4 regions of the Saccharopolyspora sp. 6M genome follow, and region 3 is predicted to be linked to each of the others. Evidence: riboswitches for the same ligand, from Rfam matches in the RefSeq annotation. Region 3 holds a riboswitch; each other region holds the start of a gene.
What was found. A riboswitch is a leader RNA that binds a small molecule or an ion and turns the genes downstream of it on or off. The one in region 3 is predicted to bind cobalamin.
Positions count from the first base shown of each region.

Region 1: another riboswitch for cobalamin. It lies ahead of LCD31_RS17895 (ABC transporter substrate-binding protein); the one in region 3 lies ahead of LCD31_RS18205 (ribonucleoside-diphosphate reductase subunit alpha).
Region 2: another riboswitch for cobalamin. It lies ahead of cobN (cobaltochelatase subunit CobN); the one in region 3 lies ahead of LCD31_RS18205 (ribonucleoside-diphosphate reductase subunit alpha).
Region 4: another riboswitch for cobalamin. It lies ahead of LCD31_RS07005 (hypothetical protein); the one in region 3 lies ahead of LCD31_RS18205 (ribonucleoside-diphosphate reductase subunit alpha).

Region 1 covers NZ_JAIUJZ010000131.1:26,513-30,717, forward strand. The annotation lists gene LCD31_RS17875 (DEAD/DEAH box helicase) at 1-746, opposite strand, end outside; gene LCD31_RS17880 (multidrug efflux SMR transporter) at 932-1,252, shown strand; gene LCD31_RS17885 (multidrug efflux SMR transporter) at 1,249-1,623, shown strand; gene LCD31_RS17890 (TetR/AcrR family transcriptional regulator) at 1,598-2,134, shown strand; cobalamin riboswitch at 2,430-2,563, shown strand; gene LCD31_RS17895 (ABC transporter substrate-binding protein) at 2,647-3,663, shown strand; gene LCD31_RS17900 (iron ABC transporter permease) at 3,660-4,205, shown strand, end outside.
Region 2 covers NZ_JAIUJZ010000164.1:4,367-8,571, forward strand. The annotation lists gene LCD31_RS20825 (precorrin-8X methylmutase) at 1-460, opposite strand, end outside; gene cobG (precorrin-3B synthase) at 457-1,677, opposite strand; cobalamin riboswitch at 1,931-2,063, shown strand; gene cobN (cobaltochelatase subunit CobN) at 2,186-4,205, shown strand, end outside.
Region 3 covers NZ_JAIUJZ010000135.1:17,844-22,048, reverse strand. The annotation lists gene LCD31_RS18210 (bifunctional UDP-sugar hydrolase/5'-nucleotidase) at 1-1,651, opposite strand, end outside; cobalamin riboswitch at 1,870-2,094, shown strand; gene LCD31_RS18205 (ribonucleoside-diphosphate reductase subunit alpha) at 2,216-4,205, shown strand, end outside.
Region 4 covers NZ_JAIUJZ010000038.1:40,174-44,378, forward strand. The annotation lists gene LCD31_RS07000 (PLP-dependent cysteine synthase family protein) at 1-1,095, opposite strand, end outside; gene LCD31_RS07005 (hypothetical protein) at 1,092-1,949, opposite strand; cobalamin riboswitch at 2,103-2,288, opposite strand; gene LCD31_RS07010 (DUF3558 family protein) at 2,483-3,007, opposite strand; gene LCD31_RS07015 (2-hydroxyacid dehydrogenase) at 3,250-4,205, opposite strand, start outside.

The DNA of each region.
Region 1 (4,205 bases), on a different contig from region 3:
TAGGTGGCGGCGCGGCGTTCGTAGTCCTGCCACAGCGCCGCGGGCGCCAGCCGCTCCTCCGCGCCGACGGCGTCCGCCGCGGTGGCGCGAACCTGCCGGATGCCGGGTTCGGCGAGCAGCCCGTCCAGCCGCGCCCGCGCGTCGAGCGCGGCGGCCCCGCGACCGGCCCCGGTGAACCACATCCGCAGCCTGCTGCGGGTCCGCTGCGCAGGCGGTTCCAGCTCGTCGAGGGTGCCGAGCCCGCGCCGGATCTCCTCCTGCAGCGCGGAGATCCGCTCTCCGGCGAGTTCCCAGGCGCGCACCGCCGCCAGCAGCGCGGCGTGCTCCGGATCGCGCCGGTCCGGGTCGAGGCGCACCACGACGTCCTGCGCGCCGGCCTGCGCGAGGCGCCCGGCGGCGTCCGCGGCCTGTCGCGCGATGGCCGGGCCGACGCCGGGCACGGTCTGCAACCGCTCCGGGGTCGCGGCGGCCACGTCGGCGACGGTGCGGAAGCCGGCGCGTTCCAGCTCGCCGAGCCGCAGCCTGCCCTGCGCGGCTTCGCGGAGCCTGCCGACCGGCATCGCGCGCAACCGCTCCCACGCCTCCCGCTGCCGGAACGCGTCGTACCGCCGCCGCGCCAGCGCGCGCAGCCGGTCCGGTTCGGCGAGCAGCCCGTGCGCGGCCGCGCGAAACGACCGCGCCCCGGCCAGCGCGGCGCGCGCCGCGCGACCCGCCTTCACCTCGCCTGGCTCGTCGTCGAGCTGCATGCTTCCTCCCCAGGAATCCCGTGCTCGTCAGTACCGCACCGTCCGAGCGTGCGGGCAGCCACCGAGCGGGTGGTCCGCGACCGCGGCACCCCGACAAGCCTGCCGGATCACCGGACGCCGGTGCCGCAGGGTCCGCCGGGACGGCCGCTTGCCATTTATGAACAGCTGTACATACTCTTGTCGGCATGACGTTCGGGATGCTGTGCCTGGCCATCGCCGCGGGGCTGTGCGGTTCGCTGTGCACCCGGGCCTCGCGCGGATTCACCCGCTGGGGCTGGGGGATCGCGGCGATCGCCGGGTACGCGATCGCGACCGTGCTGCTGTCCTGGCTGGTGCAGCGGCTGCCGGTCGGACTCGTGTACGCGGTGTGGACGGGCGCCGCGGCGGTGGTGCTGGTGGCCGTGGACCGGGTCTTCTTCGCGGTGCGCACCAGCCGGGTGCAGCTCGGCGGCATGGCGGTGACGCTGCTCGGCATCGTGCTGCTCGGCACCGGGACGGGCGGATGAGCGCGGCGCGCCGGGCGTGGGCGCACCTCGCGGGCACCATCGTGCTGGAGATCGTCGCCACCCTGGCGCTGCGGGCCTCCGCCGGTTTCACCGCGCCGGTGCCGTCGGCGGTCGCGGTGGTCGGCTACGGTGCGACGGTCGTGCTGCTGTCGCGGGCGCTGCGGGTGATCCCGCTGGGCGTGGCCTACGTGATCTGGACCGGCGCGGGGACGGCCGGGGTCGCGCTGCTGGGATCGGTGCTGTTCGCCGACCACCTGCCCCCGGTGGCATGGCTCGGCGTCGCGTGCGTGATCGGCGGCGTCGCGATGATCAACCTGGCGAGGCGGGATTCGCGGGAGGAACGCGGTGCGGCCGAAGAACACCCCGAATGATCCCGAACGGCGGGAGCGGATCGTGGACGCCGCGATCCAGCTGATCCGCGACGGCGGCACCTCCCGCGTCACCGCGCGCGCCGCCGCGCAGCAGGCCGGGGTGCCCGTCGGTTCCGTCGCCTACCACTTCGAATCGGTGCGCGCGCTGCTGATCGAGGCGAGCAGGCGGGTGCTGCGTTCCCGCGCCGAGTCCCTCGACGAGTGGCTGCGCGGGGTCACCGCGGACACCGTCGTCGCCCGGCTCGCCGAGCTGGTCCACCACCACCTCACCGCGGAGCGCGGCACCAGCGTCGTCACCTACGAGCTGTACGTCCTCGGCATGCGCGACCCGGAATTCCGCGCGGTGAGCCGTGCTTCGCTGGTCCACCTGCGGGAGAAGCTGGCCGAAGTGCTGCCCGCTCCGGCGGCGGACCGGCTCGCCGCGACCGCCGACGGCTACCAGATGCAATGCCTCTTCGAGGAGCGAACCCCGCCGGTGGAGAACATCCGCACGATGTTGCAACCGGACTGATGTCTGTTCGTCCGTTGCTCGGGGGTCGTTCCCTGTCAGCGGGGAAGCCGCTGAGCAGCGACCACGCGCGCAGGTCGACCACCCGCGGGTTCTCAGCGCTTTCCTCGCGAGAACAGCGTTTTCGCATGTGGCGGAGCCACCTGTGAAAACGATCCCGCAGCGAGGAAAGCGCTGAGTCCGCCACCCATCCCCGAAAGCAGAACGAGTGGCGGTGCCCGCAGCGAGGAACATCACCTTGATGGGGTAGTGGTATGTCCGGTTAGGGTGCTCGGGAGCCAGTCGCGCCCGCGAGGGCAGGGAATCCGGTCGGAATCCGGAGCTGACGCGCAGCGGTAGGGGCGATGGGCGAGGAACGGCCGCACGGCCGCGACCACTGGACCACCGGGTCCGGGAAGGGACCTCGCCCGGCGAACCCGAGCCCGAAGACCTGGCTGGCTCCCCGGACCGCACTCGGTGCCGGGTCGCAGCCTGCCGGGCCCCGCGCATGGGTCCGGGGTGAGGAACCACGTGACATGCCGTTCTCGCGCCCCCGCGCGTTCCGGGCCGGACTGGTGGCGTTGACCGCGACCGTGCTGGCCTCCTGCGCCGCCCCCGCCGACGACACCGCACCCGCCGCCGGGGCGACGACGCTGCACAACTGCGGCACCGAGGTCACCGTCGCGGAACCGCCGCGGCGGGCGGTGTCGCTGAACCAGTCGACCACCGAGATCATGCTCTCGCTGGGACTGGCCGACCGGATGGTGGGCACCGCGACCTGGACGGAGCCGGTCGACCCGCCGCTGGCCGCGGCGAACGCGCGGGTGCCGAAGCTCGCCGAGAACACCCCGTCGTTCGAGTCCGTGCTGGACACCGAACCGGACATCGTGCTCGGCGCCTACCAGGCCATGTTCACCGACGAGCGCGTCGCCGACCGCGAGCGGTTCACCGAGCTCGGCGTGCCCACCTACCTGTCGCCGAGCAACTGCCTGCCGGAGGAGGCGCCGCTGCCGGAACCGGTGCAGCTGGCCGACATCCACCAGGAGGTGCAGGACATCGCCGACCTGTTCGGCGTCCCCGAGCGGGGCCGGGCGCTCAACGAGCAGCTGCGCGGCCGGGTGGAGGCGGCGCGGCAGAAGGTCGCCGGGCTGGACTCGCGCGGCGACATCTCGGTGCTGTTCTGGTTCGCCCGCACCGAATCCCCGTACGTGGCGGGCTCCACCGGGTCTCCGGCGATCATGGCCAGGGAGCTGGGCGTGCGCAACGCCTACGACGACGTCACCTCGATGTGGCCGCAGGTGTCCTGGGAGGACGTGCTGGCCCGCGACCCGGACCTGCTGGTGCTCGGCGATCTCACCCGCGACGGCGAAGGCGACGGGCTCGCGGCGAAGGAGCGGTTCCTGCACGAGGACCCGGCGGTGTCCCGGCTCGCCGCGGTCCGCGACGACCACCTGCTGAGCATGACCGGCACCGAGCTGAACATCAGCCTCCGCACCGTGCAGGGCATCGAGCGGCTCGCGGACCGGCTCGTCGAGCTGGACCGGCAGCGGTGACGGCGGGGCGGCTGCCCGCCTCCGCCATCGTGCTGGCCGGGATCCCGGCGCTGCTGCTGTCGATCGCCGCCGCGGTCACCCTCGGGCCCGCGGACCTGTCGGTCGCCGACGTGGGCAGCGTGGTGGGGCACCGGCTCGGGCTGGTGGACACCGAGGTGTCCCGCATCGGGCAGGGCATCGTGCTGCAGCTGCGGTTGCCGCGGGCGCTGCTGGCCTCGATCTGCGGTGCCGGGCTGGGGGTGTGCGGGGCGGTATTGCAGTCGCTGGTGCGCAACCCGCTCGCCGACCCGTACCTGCTCGGGGTGTCGGCCGGGGCCTCCACGGGCGCGGTGTCGCTGGTGGTGCTGGGGCTCGGGGCCGGGGCGATCGGGTTGACCGCGGGGGCGTTCGCGGGAGCGCTGGTGGTGTTCGCGCTGGCGCTGCTGCTGGCGTCGGTCGCGGGTGGCGCCGCCGGGCACACCGTGCTGGCCGGGGTCGCGGGCACCCAGCTGTTCTCCGCGCTGACCTCCTACATCGTGATCACGTCGGCGGACGCGGAGCAG
Region 2 (4,205 bases), on a different contig from region 3:
TCTCCAGCAGCCGGAACAGCGCGGTCGGCGCGTTGCCGACGGCCACCACGGACCCGTCCAGCCGGTCCCGCCACAGCTCCATCGCGGCCGCGCTGCGGGTCGTGCCGAGTTCCGCGGCGAGGCCGAGGACCCGCTCGTCACCGAGGGTGCAGAGGATGTCGTTGTCGGCGGGCAGCCTGCCCCGGGTGACGCCCGCGGCGACCATGGCGGCGTCGCAGAACACCGGTGCGCCACCGCGCAGCGCCTCGCGGGCGGCGAGCACCGCGCGCGGCGACCAGGCGATGTCGCGGACCAGGTCCACCATGCCGCAGGCGTGGATCATGCGGACGGCGACCTGGGCGACTTCCGGTGGCATGCCGTCGAGTTCCGCTTCAGCGCGGATCGTGGCGAACGAACGGCGGTAGATCTCCGCGCCGTCGCGCACGTACTCGTAGCCGCCGGTGCTGTCTGCGGTGTTCACACTGCCCTCCGTGCCGCGTCGAGCGCGGCGGACGTATCGCCGGCGGCACGGCCGCCGACCTCGTAGCCGGCCTCGGTGGCCAGCACTTCCACTCCTGGCCCGGCCGGTCGGCCGCAGCGGCGCGCGCAACCCGCCCAGTGCACCGGCAGCGGGCCGGGCCGGGTGGTGCGCAGCGCGTCGGCGCGCACGTCGGCGAGGGACTTCGCGCAGCCGGGGCTGCCCGTGCAGGCGGTCACTCCGGCCAGCGGCGCGCCCGAGTCGGTGAGGAACCCGGCGGCGGCCAGCTCGGCGAGCCTGCGCGGCGCCTCGGCCGCGGGGACGTCGGTGAGCAGCAGCGCGCGCCACGGCGTGAGCCGCAGCGGGTGCGGTGCGGCGGTCCGGGCGGCGATCTCTTCGGTCTGCGCGGCGAGCACCGCGATCTGCGCGGCGTCCAGCCGTCCCAGCGGTGCGCCGAGGGCGAGGTCGACCCGGTCGTCGTCGCGGGCCAGCACGCCCAGCTCGGCGTGCGTGCGCACCGGATCACCGGGCGTGACCACGGATTCCGCCGGGGTGCAGGGGAATTCCTCCCGGACGCGGCCAGCGATCCGCTCCGCGCCGCCGGGCAGTTCCGCGAGCCGCCAGCTCTCCGCACCCAGCCGGTCCCGCTCCGCGAGGAACGCGGCGGCCGCGAGCACCGCGGCGCGGGCCGCGTCGGCCGCGGGCACCCGCAGCCCGAGGTCGGCCCCGGCGAGCAGCACCGCCACCGAGCCGTCCGCCGGGTGCAGCGCGACGTCCGCGCCCAGCGCGGTCACCTCGCCGCCGCCGTCGTCCGCGGTGAACAGGAACCGGCCGGGCAGCTCCGCCAGCTCCGGGTCGGCGCGCAGCCGCTCGTCCAGTTCCACCGCCACCGCGCGCACGTCCAGCGCCCCCGGGCGGGTGCGCGGCGAGGCGACGACGTTGCGCACCCGCTCGTGCGTCGGCGACGGCAGCAGCCCGGCCGCGCCGAGCAGGTCGGCGAACTCCGGCACCGCCGCCGCGGACAGCCCGCGGACCTGGACGTTCGCCCGCGAGGTGAGTTCCCAGCCGCCGTCACCCAGCGCGGCCGCGGTCGCCAGCGCCCGCACCTGCCGCGCCGCGAGCCGCCCGCCGGGCACCCGGACGCGGGCCAGTCCCCCGTCGGCGGCCTCGTGCACCCGCAGCGCGCCGGGGCACGCGTCGGGTCCGGCTCGTCGCGGCACGCTCGTCCCCGCTCTCGTCGATCGTGGTCTGGTCCGGAACTCGCAGCGCACGGCGCCGCTGTCCGGGGTGCGCGGACTCGGGGGCGCACCGGCGACCGTCGATACTACGTCCCGCCCGGATCGCGTCCGCAAAACGCGATGCGCCTCACCGGGCGGCCGGACCGGCCGAGTGCGGGATCTCTCCCGCGTGCGCACGATCGGCCACTTGACGAACGATCGCCCCGTTGCGGAGAGTTGTCGGCGGCGACGTGCGGAGGAAGCCGGTGCGAGTCCGGCGCGGTCCCGCCACTGTCACCGGGGAGCGGACTCCGAGTACGAGGCCACTGCCCGCGCGCCGCGCGGGTGGGAAGGCCGGAGCGAGCGCCGATCCGGGAGCCAGGACACTCCGGCGCCGCCACCGCCCGGTGCCACACCGGGTGCCGACGACTCCGGGGCGAGGACCCCGAGGAAGGTTGACCATGCGTCCTGTCCGCACGCCCGCGTCCCTGCTCAGCCGGGAGCGTGCCGCATGATCCTGCTGCTGTCCACATCGGACACCGATCTGCTCAGCGCACGCGCCAGCGGTGCGGACTTCCGCCTCGGCAACCCGGCTCGGCTCGGCGTGGACGACCTGCCGCCGCTGCTGGAGGGCGCCGACCTCGTCGTGGTGCGGCTGCTCGGCGGCCGCCGCGCGTGGGAGGAGGGCTTGGACGCGCTGCTCGCCGGACCGCGCCCGGTCGTGGTGCTCGGCGGTGAGCAGGCCCCGGACGCGGAGCTGATGGAGTGCTCCACGGTGCCCGGCGGCGTCTGCTCGCAGGCGCACGGCTACCTCGCGCAGGGCGGACCGGAGAACCTGGCGCAGCTGTTCAACTTCCTGTCCGACACGGTGCTGCTCACCGGCCACGGCTTCGAACCGCCGGTGGAGACGCCGAAGTGGGGTCTGCTGGAGCGGACCCCGCGCCGGACCGAAGGCCCGAAGGTCGCGGTGCTCTACTACCGCGCGCACCACATGGCGGGCAACACCGCGTTCGCGCACGCCCTGTCCGAGGCGATCGAGGACGCGGGCGGCCAGGCGCTGCCGGTGTTCTGCGCCTCGCTGCGCGCCCCCGAAGCGGGCCTGCTGGACACGTTGCGCGAGGCGGACGCGCTGATCGTGACGGTGCTGGCCGCGGGCGGCACGAAGCCCGCGACGGCCTCCGCCGGTGGCGACGACGAGGCGTGGGACGTGGGCGCGCTCGCCGCGCTGGACGTGCCGATCCTGCAGGGCCTCACCCTGACCTCCAGCCGCGAGGCGTGGGAGGACAACGACGAGGGCCTGTCCCCGCTGGACATGGCCACCCAGGTCGCGGTGCCCGAGTTCGACGGCCGCCTGATCACGGTGCCGTTCTCGTTCAAGGAGAACGACGCCGAGGGCCTCCCGGTGTACGTCGCCGACCCGGAGCGCGCGGCCCGCGTCGCCGGGATCGCGGTGAAGCACGCGCGGCTGCGGCACGTGCCCGCCGCGGACAAGCGGCTGGTGCTGATGCTCTCGGCGTACCCGACGAAGCACTCCCGGATCGGCAACGCCGTCGGCCTGGACACCCCGGCGAGCGCGGTGGGCCTGCTGCGGCGGCTGCGCGAGGCCGGCTACGACATCGGCCCGGCGGACGGCCCGGACGCGCTGCCCGGCGTGGCCGCGCAGGACGGCGACGCGCTGGTGCACGCGCTGATCGCCGCCGGTGGCCAGGACCCGGACTGGCTGACCGAGGAGCAGCTGTCCGGCAACCCGGTGCGCATCCCCGCGAAGCGCTACGCCGACTGGTTCGCCACGCTGCCGCAGGACCTGCGGGAGAGCGTCGAGCAGCACTGGGGCCCGCCGCCGGGCGAGCAGTTCGTGGACCGCTCGCACGACCCGGACGGCGAGATCGTGGTGGCCGCGCTGCGCGCCGGGAACGTGGTCGTGGTCGTGCAGCCGCCGCGCGGGTTCGGCGAGAACCCGATCGCGATCTACCACGACCCGGACCTGCCGCCGAGCCACCACTACCTGGCCGCCTACCGCTGGATGACCGACGAGTTCGGCGCGCACGCGATGGTGCACCTCGGCAAGCACGGCAACCTGGAGTGGCTGCCCGGCAAGACCGCGGGCATGTCGGCGTCCTGCGCACCGGACGCGGCGCTGGCCGACCTGCCGCTGGTGTACCCGTTCCTGGTCAACGACCCGGGCGAGGGCACCCAGGCGAAGCGCCGGGTGCACGCGACGCTGGTGGACCACCTGGTGCCGCCGATGGCGCGCGCGGAGAGCTACGGCGACATCGCGAAGCTGGAGCAGCTGCTCGACGAGCACGCGCAGATCTCGGCGATGGACCCGGCGAAGCTGCCCGCGATCCGCAGCCAGATCTGGACGTTGATGCAAGCCGCGAAGCTCGACCACGACCTCGGCCTGGACGAGCGCCCGCACGAGGCCGAGTTCGACGACATGCTGCTGCACGTCGACGGCTGGCTGTGCGAGATCAAGGACGCGCAGATCCGCGACGGCCTGCACGTCCTCGGCGCCGCCCCGACCGGGGAGG
Region 3 (4,205 bases):
GGTAGCCCAGCAGCGCGTCCAGGTCCACCGGCCCGCCCGCGACGTCGGTGCCCTCGGTGAAGCCGCTGAACCCGTCCCCGCCGCCGGCGAGGAAGTTGTTCACCGCCACCCGGTACGGCGCGGCCGGGTCCACCGGTGCGCCGTCGAGGGTGAGCCCGGAGACCTTCGACCCGATGGGCGCGGACCGCGAGTACTCGTAGTGCAGGTCCGCCGACACCTGCAGCACGTTCTCGCCCTCCGGGCTCCACTGCTGCTCCAGCACGTCCCGCAGCTGCGCGCCGGTGAGGGTCATGGTCTGCATGGTGTTGCCGAAGGGCTGCACCGCGAACGCTTCGCCGTAGGTGATGACGCCGTCGCCTTCGCCCGCCGGGGAAGAGGCGTGCGGCAGGTCGGCGCGCACCCCGCCGGGGTTGGTCAGCGCGAGCTGCGCCCCCGTGTCGCGGGTGGCGGCGAGCTGCGCGTCGGCGATGACGCTGCCGAGGCCGGATTCCCCGGACGGCGCCGGGGTCTTCAGCAGGTCGCCGGTGGCGGTGCCGACGGCGCGGTTCGCGATCGGCGCCGCCTTCGCGCGGGCTTCCTCGACGAGCGCGGCCGTCTCGGCGTCGGGTTCGACGTCGCGGGTGACGACCTCGTTGCGCGCGGTGCTGCTCTCCCGCACCACTTCGCGGGTGTCGCGGTCGACGCGCAGGTCCAGCACCGACAGCAGCCTGCCGTAGGAGGCGCCTTGCACGAGGGGACGCGGGTCGCCCGCCGGGTCGGTGGCGGTGCAGGTGTACTGCTGGTGGCTGTGCGCGCTGAACACGGCGTCGACCTGCGGGGAGACCTGTTCCGCGATGCGGCTCGCGGGGCCGCCGGGGGTGACCTGGCAGGAGTTCGGGCCGCCGCCGTCGGCTTCGTCGCCCTGGTGCAGCAGCACGACCTGCGCCTTGACGCCGAAGCGCTCCAGCGCGTCGGAGGTGCGGTCGATGGCTTCGACCTCGTCGCCGAACCGGAGTCCGCGCACCGCTTCGGGGCTGACCACGTCGGGCAGGTCCTGCAGGGTCGCGCCGATCACGCCGATCGGCACCCCGCCGGAGACCTGCACGGTGAACGGCAGCAGCGCGGGGGCACCGCCGTCCTCGAAGGTGACGTTGGCGCCGAGGTACGGGAAGTCCGCGCCGGCGAAGGAATCCCGGAACTCGCAACCGTCCTGCGGGTGGCAGCCGCCGGTCTGCAGCCGTTGGAGTTCCTGGTAGCCCTCGTCGAACTCGTGGTTGCCGACGACGTGGCCGCGCACGTCCTGCGAGTTGAGGAAGTCGACGGTGGGTTCGTCGTGGAACAGCGCGGAGTTCACCGGCGAGGCGCCGACGCTGTCGCCGGTCGAGAAGACCAGCGAGTTCGGCACCTCGTCGCGCAGCCGCTGCAGGTGGGTGGCGAGGTAGGCGGCGCCGCCGGCGTCGACGGTCCGGCCGTCGTCGAGCTCGATCTGCCCGGAGGACCCGGTGGGCGGTTCGAGGTTGCCGTGCAGGTCGTTGAAGGTGATCAGCCGGACGTCGGTGGTCGCGGGCGGGTCCTGCGGCGCGGCGCCGGCGGTGGCCCCGGTGGCCGTGGCCGCGGTGGCCAGTGCGGTGGCGGCGACGGCGAGTCCGCGTCGCACGCGGTGGGCACGCATGGTTCGGTCTTCCTCCCAGGTGGTGATCTCGGGAGGCAGTCTGCCCGGACCCGCTGCCGACCACCACCGATTCCGCGTCACACCTCGCGGTCGTGCGGAGCCGCCCGCGGCCGGGCAGGATGCGGCCGAGGAGTGCGCGGACGGCTACCGAGCGCCTCCGCACCGGCACCGCCACGCCGATGATGATGGGGTCCGGATCACCGCCGAACCCAAGATGTAGTGTGGCGCCCGCTGATGGTTCGCCGGTCCGCCCGGCGTGACAACAGGGAACCCGGTGCGAGTCCGGGACTGCCCCGCAGCGGTGAACGGGAACGACCGCCGTCACCACCTCCCGGTGGTGCAGCACTGGACGCTCGGCGTCCGGGAAGCGACGGCCAGTAGGCCCGGTGCCGAGCACCGGTCGCCCGTGAGTCCGAAGACCTGCCATCGGTGCGCGCACGAGGGGTGCGCGCCGTCCGGGACCTCGCGGGAGGGTCGTGGGACGAGCGGTGCCGTGCGCGCCGCGGGTCCTGGCGCGTTCCGAGGAGTTCCGGGCAGGTGTCCGAGCTTGCGAGGAGAGAGCCAGTGACCGAGTCCACGACCCGGCCGTCAGCAGCGACCGCGGTGGTACCGGCAGGAGTGCGGGTGCTGCGGCGCGACGGGACCGTTTCCGGTTGGGACGAAACGAAGATCTCCGTGGCGTTGACCAAGGCGTTCCTGGCGGCCGAGGGGGATTCGGCCGCATCGTCGTCGCGGTTGCACCAGATCGTCGCGGAGTTGACGGAGCAGGCGGCGCAGGGCGTGCTGCGCCACGCGGGTACCGAAGGCCTGGTGCACATCGAGCAGATCCAGGACATGGTGGAGCTGGCGCTGATGCGCGGCGGGCACCACGGTGTCGCCCGCGCCTACGTGCTCTACCGGGAGGAGCACGCGCAGGCCCGCGAGGCCGAGGTGGCTCCCGTCGAGGACGCCGCTCCCCGCCTGGAGATGACCGCGCCGGACGGCACCCGGGTGCCGCTGGACTGGGAGCGGGTGTCGACCGTCGTCGAGCAGGCCTGCTCGGACCTCGACGACGTGCACGCCGACCAGGTGCTGCGCGAGGTGCGGCGCAACGTCTACGACGGCATCAGCTCCGCGGAGCTGGCCGAGTCGCTGACGATGGCGGCGCGCACCTTCGTGGAGGCGGAGCCGAACTACTCGCTGGTGACCTCGCGGCTGCTGCTGGACAAGCTGCGTCGGGAGGCGCTGAGCTTCGTCGCGGGCGAGCCGGCCGAGGCCGACCAGGTGCAGATGCGGGACCGCTACGCCGGTTACTTCGCCGACTACGTGCGCCGCGGCATCGAGCTGGAGCAGCTGGACCCGGAGCTGGCCCGCTTCGACCTGGAGCGGCTGGGCGCGGCGCTGGACGCGGACCGGGACATCGCGTTCGGCTTCCTCGGCCTGCAGACGCTCTACGACCGGTACCTGCTGCACGAGGACGGGGTGCGGTTCGAGCTGCCGCAGGCGTTCTTCATGCGGGTCGCGATGGGCGTGGCGCTGCGCGAGGACGACCGGGAGGCGCGGGCGATCGAGTTCTACGACCTGATCTCCTCGTTCGACTTCATGTGCTCGACGCCGACGCTGTTCAACGCGGGCACCACCCGCCCGCAGCTGTCGTCCTGCTTCCTGACCACTGTGGACGACGACCTGCACGGGATCTTCCACGGCATCAGCAACAACGCGCTGCTGTCGAAGTACGCGGGCGGGCTCGGCAACGACTGGACCCCGGTGCGGGGCACGGGCGCGCACATCAAGGGGACCAACGGTTCCTCGCAGGGCGTGGTGCCGTTCCTGAAGATCGCCAACGACACGGCGGTCGCGGTGAACCAGGGCGGCAAGCGCAAGGGCGCGGTGTGCGCGTACCTGGAGACCTGGCACGTGGACGTCGAGGAATTCCTCGACCTGCGCAAGAACACCGGGGACGACCGGCGGCGCACGCACGACATGAACACGGCGAACTGGGTGCCGGACGAGTTCCTGCGCCGGGTGGAGGCCGACGAGCCGTGGACCCTGTTCTCCCCGGACGAGGTGCCGGACCTGCACGACCTGTACGGCACCGCGTTCGCGCAGCGCTACCGGGAGTACGAGGCGGCCGCCGAGCGCGGTGAGCTGAAGGTGTTCCGCCAGGTCCGCGCGGTGGACCTGTGGCGCCGGATGCTGACGATGCTGTTCGAGACCGGGCATCCGTGGATCACCTTCAAGGACCCGTGCAACCTGCGGTCGCCGCAGCAGCACGCGGGCGTGGTGCACTCCTCGAACCTGTGCACCGAGATCACGCTGAACACGAGCAAGGACGAGGTCGCGGTCTGCAACCTCGGTTCGATCAACCTGGCGCGGCACGTCACGGCCGAGGGCCTGGACGTGGAGCGGCTGCGGCGCACCACCCGCACGGCGGTGCGGATGCTGGACAACGTCATCGACGTGAACTTCTACACGATCCCGGAGGCGCGGGCCTCGAACCTGCGGCACCGCCCGGTGGGCCTGGGCCTGATGGGCTTCTCGGACGCGCTGTTCGCGCAGCGCATCCCGATGTCCT
Region 4 (4,205 bases), on a different contig from region 3:
CACCTCGCAGACCGGGCATTCCGCCGGGCCGTCGGCTCGCCGGGCACACGGATCGACCACCTTGCGCGACCTCCTCCACGTCGTTCTGCTGTCCACTTCGGACGGTATGCCGTCCGCGTCCACCGGTTCGGCGGCGGGTTCCGGGAAGTCCTGCGCGGCGAGGAAGTCCGGGTCGTAGATCGTCCCCCAGTAGCGGTGCGGCCCGTCCGGGAACACCGCGGCCACCTGGTCCGCGCCGAGCTCCCGGGCGCACCAGGACGCCACCAGCGCCACCGCGCCGGTGCTCCAGCCGCCGGTGACGAACGCGCCGGCCCCGAGCCGGTGGCAGGCCGCGACGGACTCCGCCGCGCCGACCAGGTGCACCTCGTCGAACGCCGCGTAGTCCACGTTGCCGGGGTGGATGCTGCTGCCGAGGCCGCGCATCAGGCGCTTCGCCACCGGGTCGCCGAACACCGCGGACCCCGCCGCGTCCACCCCGACCAGCCGCACCCTGGGGGCGCGCTCGCGCAGCGCCCGCGCGATGCCGGCGCTGTGCCCGCCGGTGCCGACGCTGCACACCACGACCTGCGCGTCCGGCAGCTGGTCCAGCAGTTCGTGGCCGAGCGCGCGGTAGCCGGTGACGTTGTCCGGGTTGTTGTACTGGTCCGGCCAGTACGCCCCGGGCAGCTCGGCCAGCAGCTCCCGCACCCGGTCCAGCCGCGCGCGCTGCCAGCCGCCCACCGGGTGCGGGTCGCGCACCAGCTCCACCCGCACCCCGTGCGCGGTGAGCAGCGCGCGGGTCTGCCCATCGAGCTCCGCGTCGGCGACCACGACGACCGGGTGGCCCAGCGCGGTCCCCACGTATGCCAGGCCGATGCCCAGGGTGCCGCTGGTGGACTCGACGACCGTCCCGCCGGGGCGCAGTTCTCCGCGGGCCCGGGCCGCGGTGAGCATGGCGTGCGCGGCGCGGGCCTTCATGCCGCCCGGCGCGGTGCTCTCCAGCTTCGCCCAGAAACCCGGGTGCGGGAACGCGATCGGTGCGGCGACCCGCAGCAGCGGGGTGCCTCCGATCAGGTCCAGGGCCGAGTCGCAGCGGGCGGGCGCGCGACCCGTCACCGCACGACCTCGGTGGCGCGGGCGGCCTCGTAGGTGTGGATCGTGGTGTCCTCGCCGGAGAGCCAGAAGAACGGGTAGGGCTCCGCCGACAGCGCGCGCACCGGGCCGCCGAGCAGTTCCCGCAGCACAGCGGATCCGGTCTGCGCGAACAGGGTCAGCGGCAGGTCGCGGGCCGCGCAGGTCGCGGCGATGTCGTCGAAGGTGCCGTTGCCGAGGACCATGCCGGAGGCCAGCACCGCGTCCGCGCCGTCGATCGCGGCGGCGTGGTCGGTGCGGATCGGCTCGTCCCACTCGGTGCGGCCGCCCTTGAGGTCGCAGGGCACGTAGTCGAGCCCGCGGTCCCGCAGCGCGTCGAGCAGCGAGTTCACCACGCCGATCACCGCGACCCGGCCGCCATCGGGGACCGCGGTGATCGCGGCGACCGCGCGGGCGCGGGCGGTGGACTTGACCAGCGAGTCGCCCGTCGGGATCACCACCTGCCGGGACAGCGGGTGCGCGGCGTGCGGGGTGAGCGCGGCGAGGTAGGCGTCCAGCGCCGCGACCCGCACCGGCAGCAGCGGGTGCCGCAGCAGCTCGGCCGCGGTGCGGCCCACGGCGGCGCGCACCGCGTCCTCGTCCAGGGCGCCGGGTTCGACGGCGCACGAGCCGACGGCGTCGGCGATCCGGACGCTGAGCACGGTGTTGGTGTAGCCGGTGCCGCGCCCGGTGTGCCGGGCGGCCTGCACGGTCAGGAACGCGACGGCGGCGGAGAGCTCCGCCGGGCCGTTCCCGTCCGCATCGCGGACGTGGCCGGACAGCGCGGACTCGACCAGCGAGTCCACGTAGGACTGATCAGTGGTGGTGGCAGGACGCACGTGTCTCCCCGAGCTGGAACCGGAACGGAACGCACAGCGGCGGGACGAACCCGCGGGGACGACTAGTGTCCGATGTGGACGGTTTGCCGGACTTCCCGGCGCGATGCGGCGATGCGCGACACCACGTACCTCCTCCGGGGCTCCGCGACCCCGCACGAATCGGCACGACGGTGCCAGTCTCCTGGCTCGCGGATCGGCACCGGCCTCCGGCCTTCCCGCCGGGGACCGGCAGTGGCTCGGGTGGAGGACGACTCCCCACTCACAGTGGCGGGACCGCGCCGGATTCGCACCGGCTTCCTGCACACCGTCGTTCGAACGGCTCAGAAGTTCGCAGCCCCGGTGGCCGATGTCAAGGCCGCGGCCACCGCCCGGAACCCGCACCGCGGTCGGCGGAACCGGTGTCGCCGCAGGTGGCGGACACCGGCGCACGCATCGCCGTTCGCGAATATGACATCGGCGACTCCGGCTCCCGCGCCCGGTGCTGCCACCTCACCGGACGCGGGATCACCGCGACCTCGCCGTGCGCCCGGCGGCTAGGCGGCGGGCCAGGAGGGGACGGCCGCGTCGAGGGCCCGCTCCACCAGCTCGCACGGGTCGGCGGTGGCACCGCTGGGGATCTTCGACTTCGCCGACACCGCCTGGTCCGAGTCGGCGGCCACGACCAGTTCGCAGGTGCCGTCGGCCTTCGGGTCACCGGAGTTCGCGCGCACCGCCGGGTGCCCGCCGATGGTCAGCTCGCCGAAGTCGGAGTACTCCTCGGCCGCGTCCTGGAAGTCCTGCAGCGACCGGTCCGCGACCACACCGACCTCCAGCCGCACGCTGTCCCGCGGGGTGCTCCAGGTGCACGCGCCCGCGCTCTCCTTGCCGCCCAGGTGGAATCCCAGCTCGTGCACCGTCTGCTCGGGCACCAGGTCGCAGGGCTTCTCCCCGCTCGCGTCCTTCGGGGAGTCGACCTGCACGCCGCCGCATCCCGCCAGCGACAGCGCGGCGACGACGGCCAAGCCGACCGAGCCGAGCCGAACCGCGCCGATGCGGGGCACCGCAACCTTCTCGTTCACACTCATCACGCCTGCCGTTGATCCGGTCCGGATCGGGTCGATCCGGAGAACTCGCGCCCTCCCCGCTGGACGCGCTGATCATGTCCCGTGCGTCCAGCGGGCGGCTCCGGCAGCAACGCGGTTTCGGCCGTAGCGCCCAAGAATCGAGCGACCGGCCCGGCGCACCGGCTGCCCCGAGCGGACCAGGACCACCGGCGCTCCCACCCCCGAAAACAGCCCCCGATGACGAGAACCCGCCAACTTCAGCGGGGGCGCGGCTCGACCCCGTTGACCACGTCGGCGGGCCGCTCCCCGGTCAGCACGGCGGCGAGCTTCGCGAACAACCTCCCGCGGAGGTTGTGGTAGGCGTCCCAGGTCACGCCCGCGGTGTGCGGATTGAGCAGCACGTCCGAGCGGCCCCGCAGCGGCGAGTCCGCGGGCAGCGGTTCCTGCTCGAACACGTCCAGCGCCGCGCCCGCCAGCTGCCCGGAATCCAGGGCCCGCACCAGCGCCCGCTCGTCCAGGACGCCGCCACGCCCCGCGTTGAGCACGTAGCCGCCGCGCCGCATCCGCGCCAGCAGCTCGTCACCGACCAGGCCGTGGGTGGCGGTGTTCAGCGGCAGGTGCAGGCTCAGCACGTCCGAGGCGGCCACCGCCTCGGCCAGCGGCAGGTACTCCCGGCCCGGCTCGGACGGCACCGGGTCGTGCACCACCACCCGGGCGCCGAAGCCGTCCAGGCGACGGGCCACCGCGCGCCCGATGTTGCCGAAGCCGAGGATGCCGACCGTCAGCGCCGCCAGGTCGCGGCCGCGCAACCCCTCCGGTCCCCAGCCGCCGGATTCCACCTTGCGGTGCCCGGCCGCGTAGTGCCGCAGCAGGTACAGCAGCGAACCGACCGTCCAGTCGGCGACCGCGTCGGCGTTGAACCCGGGCAGGTTCGCCACCGGGATGCCGCGCTCGGCCGCGGCGAGGTGGTCCACGCCGTCGAAGCCGACCGCGACGGACTGCACGAGCTCGCAGCGCGGCATCGCGTCCAGCAGCTCGGCGCCGATCCGCCGCTCCTTCTCCAGCGGGGCCAGCACGATCGTCGCGGTGGCCAGCGCGTCCAGGTGGGCGGCGGGGTCCTGCTCCGGCCCGATCTCGGTGATCCGCAGCCCGGGCAGGTCCGGCAGGTGCTCGCGCAACGACGCCTCGGTGATGTCGTTGAGGTCGTAGAAGC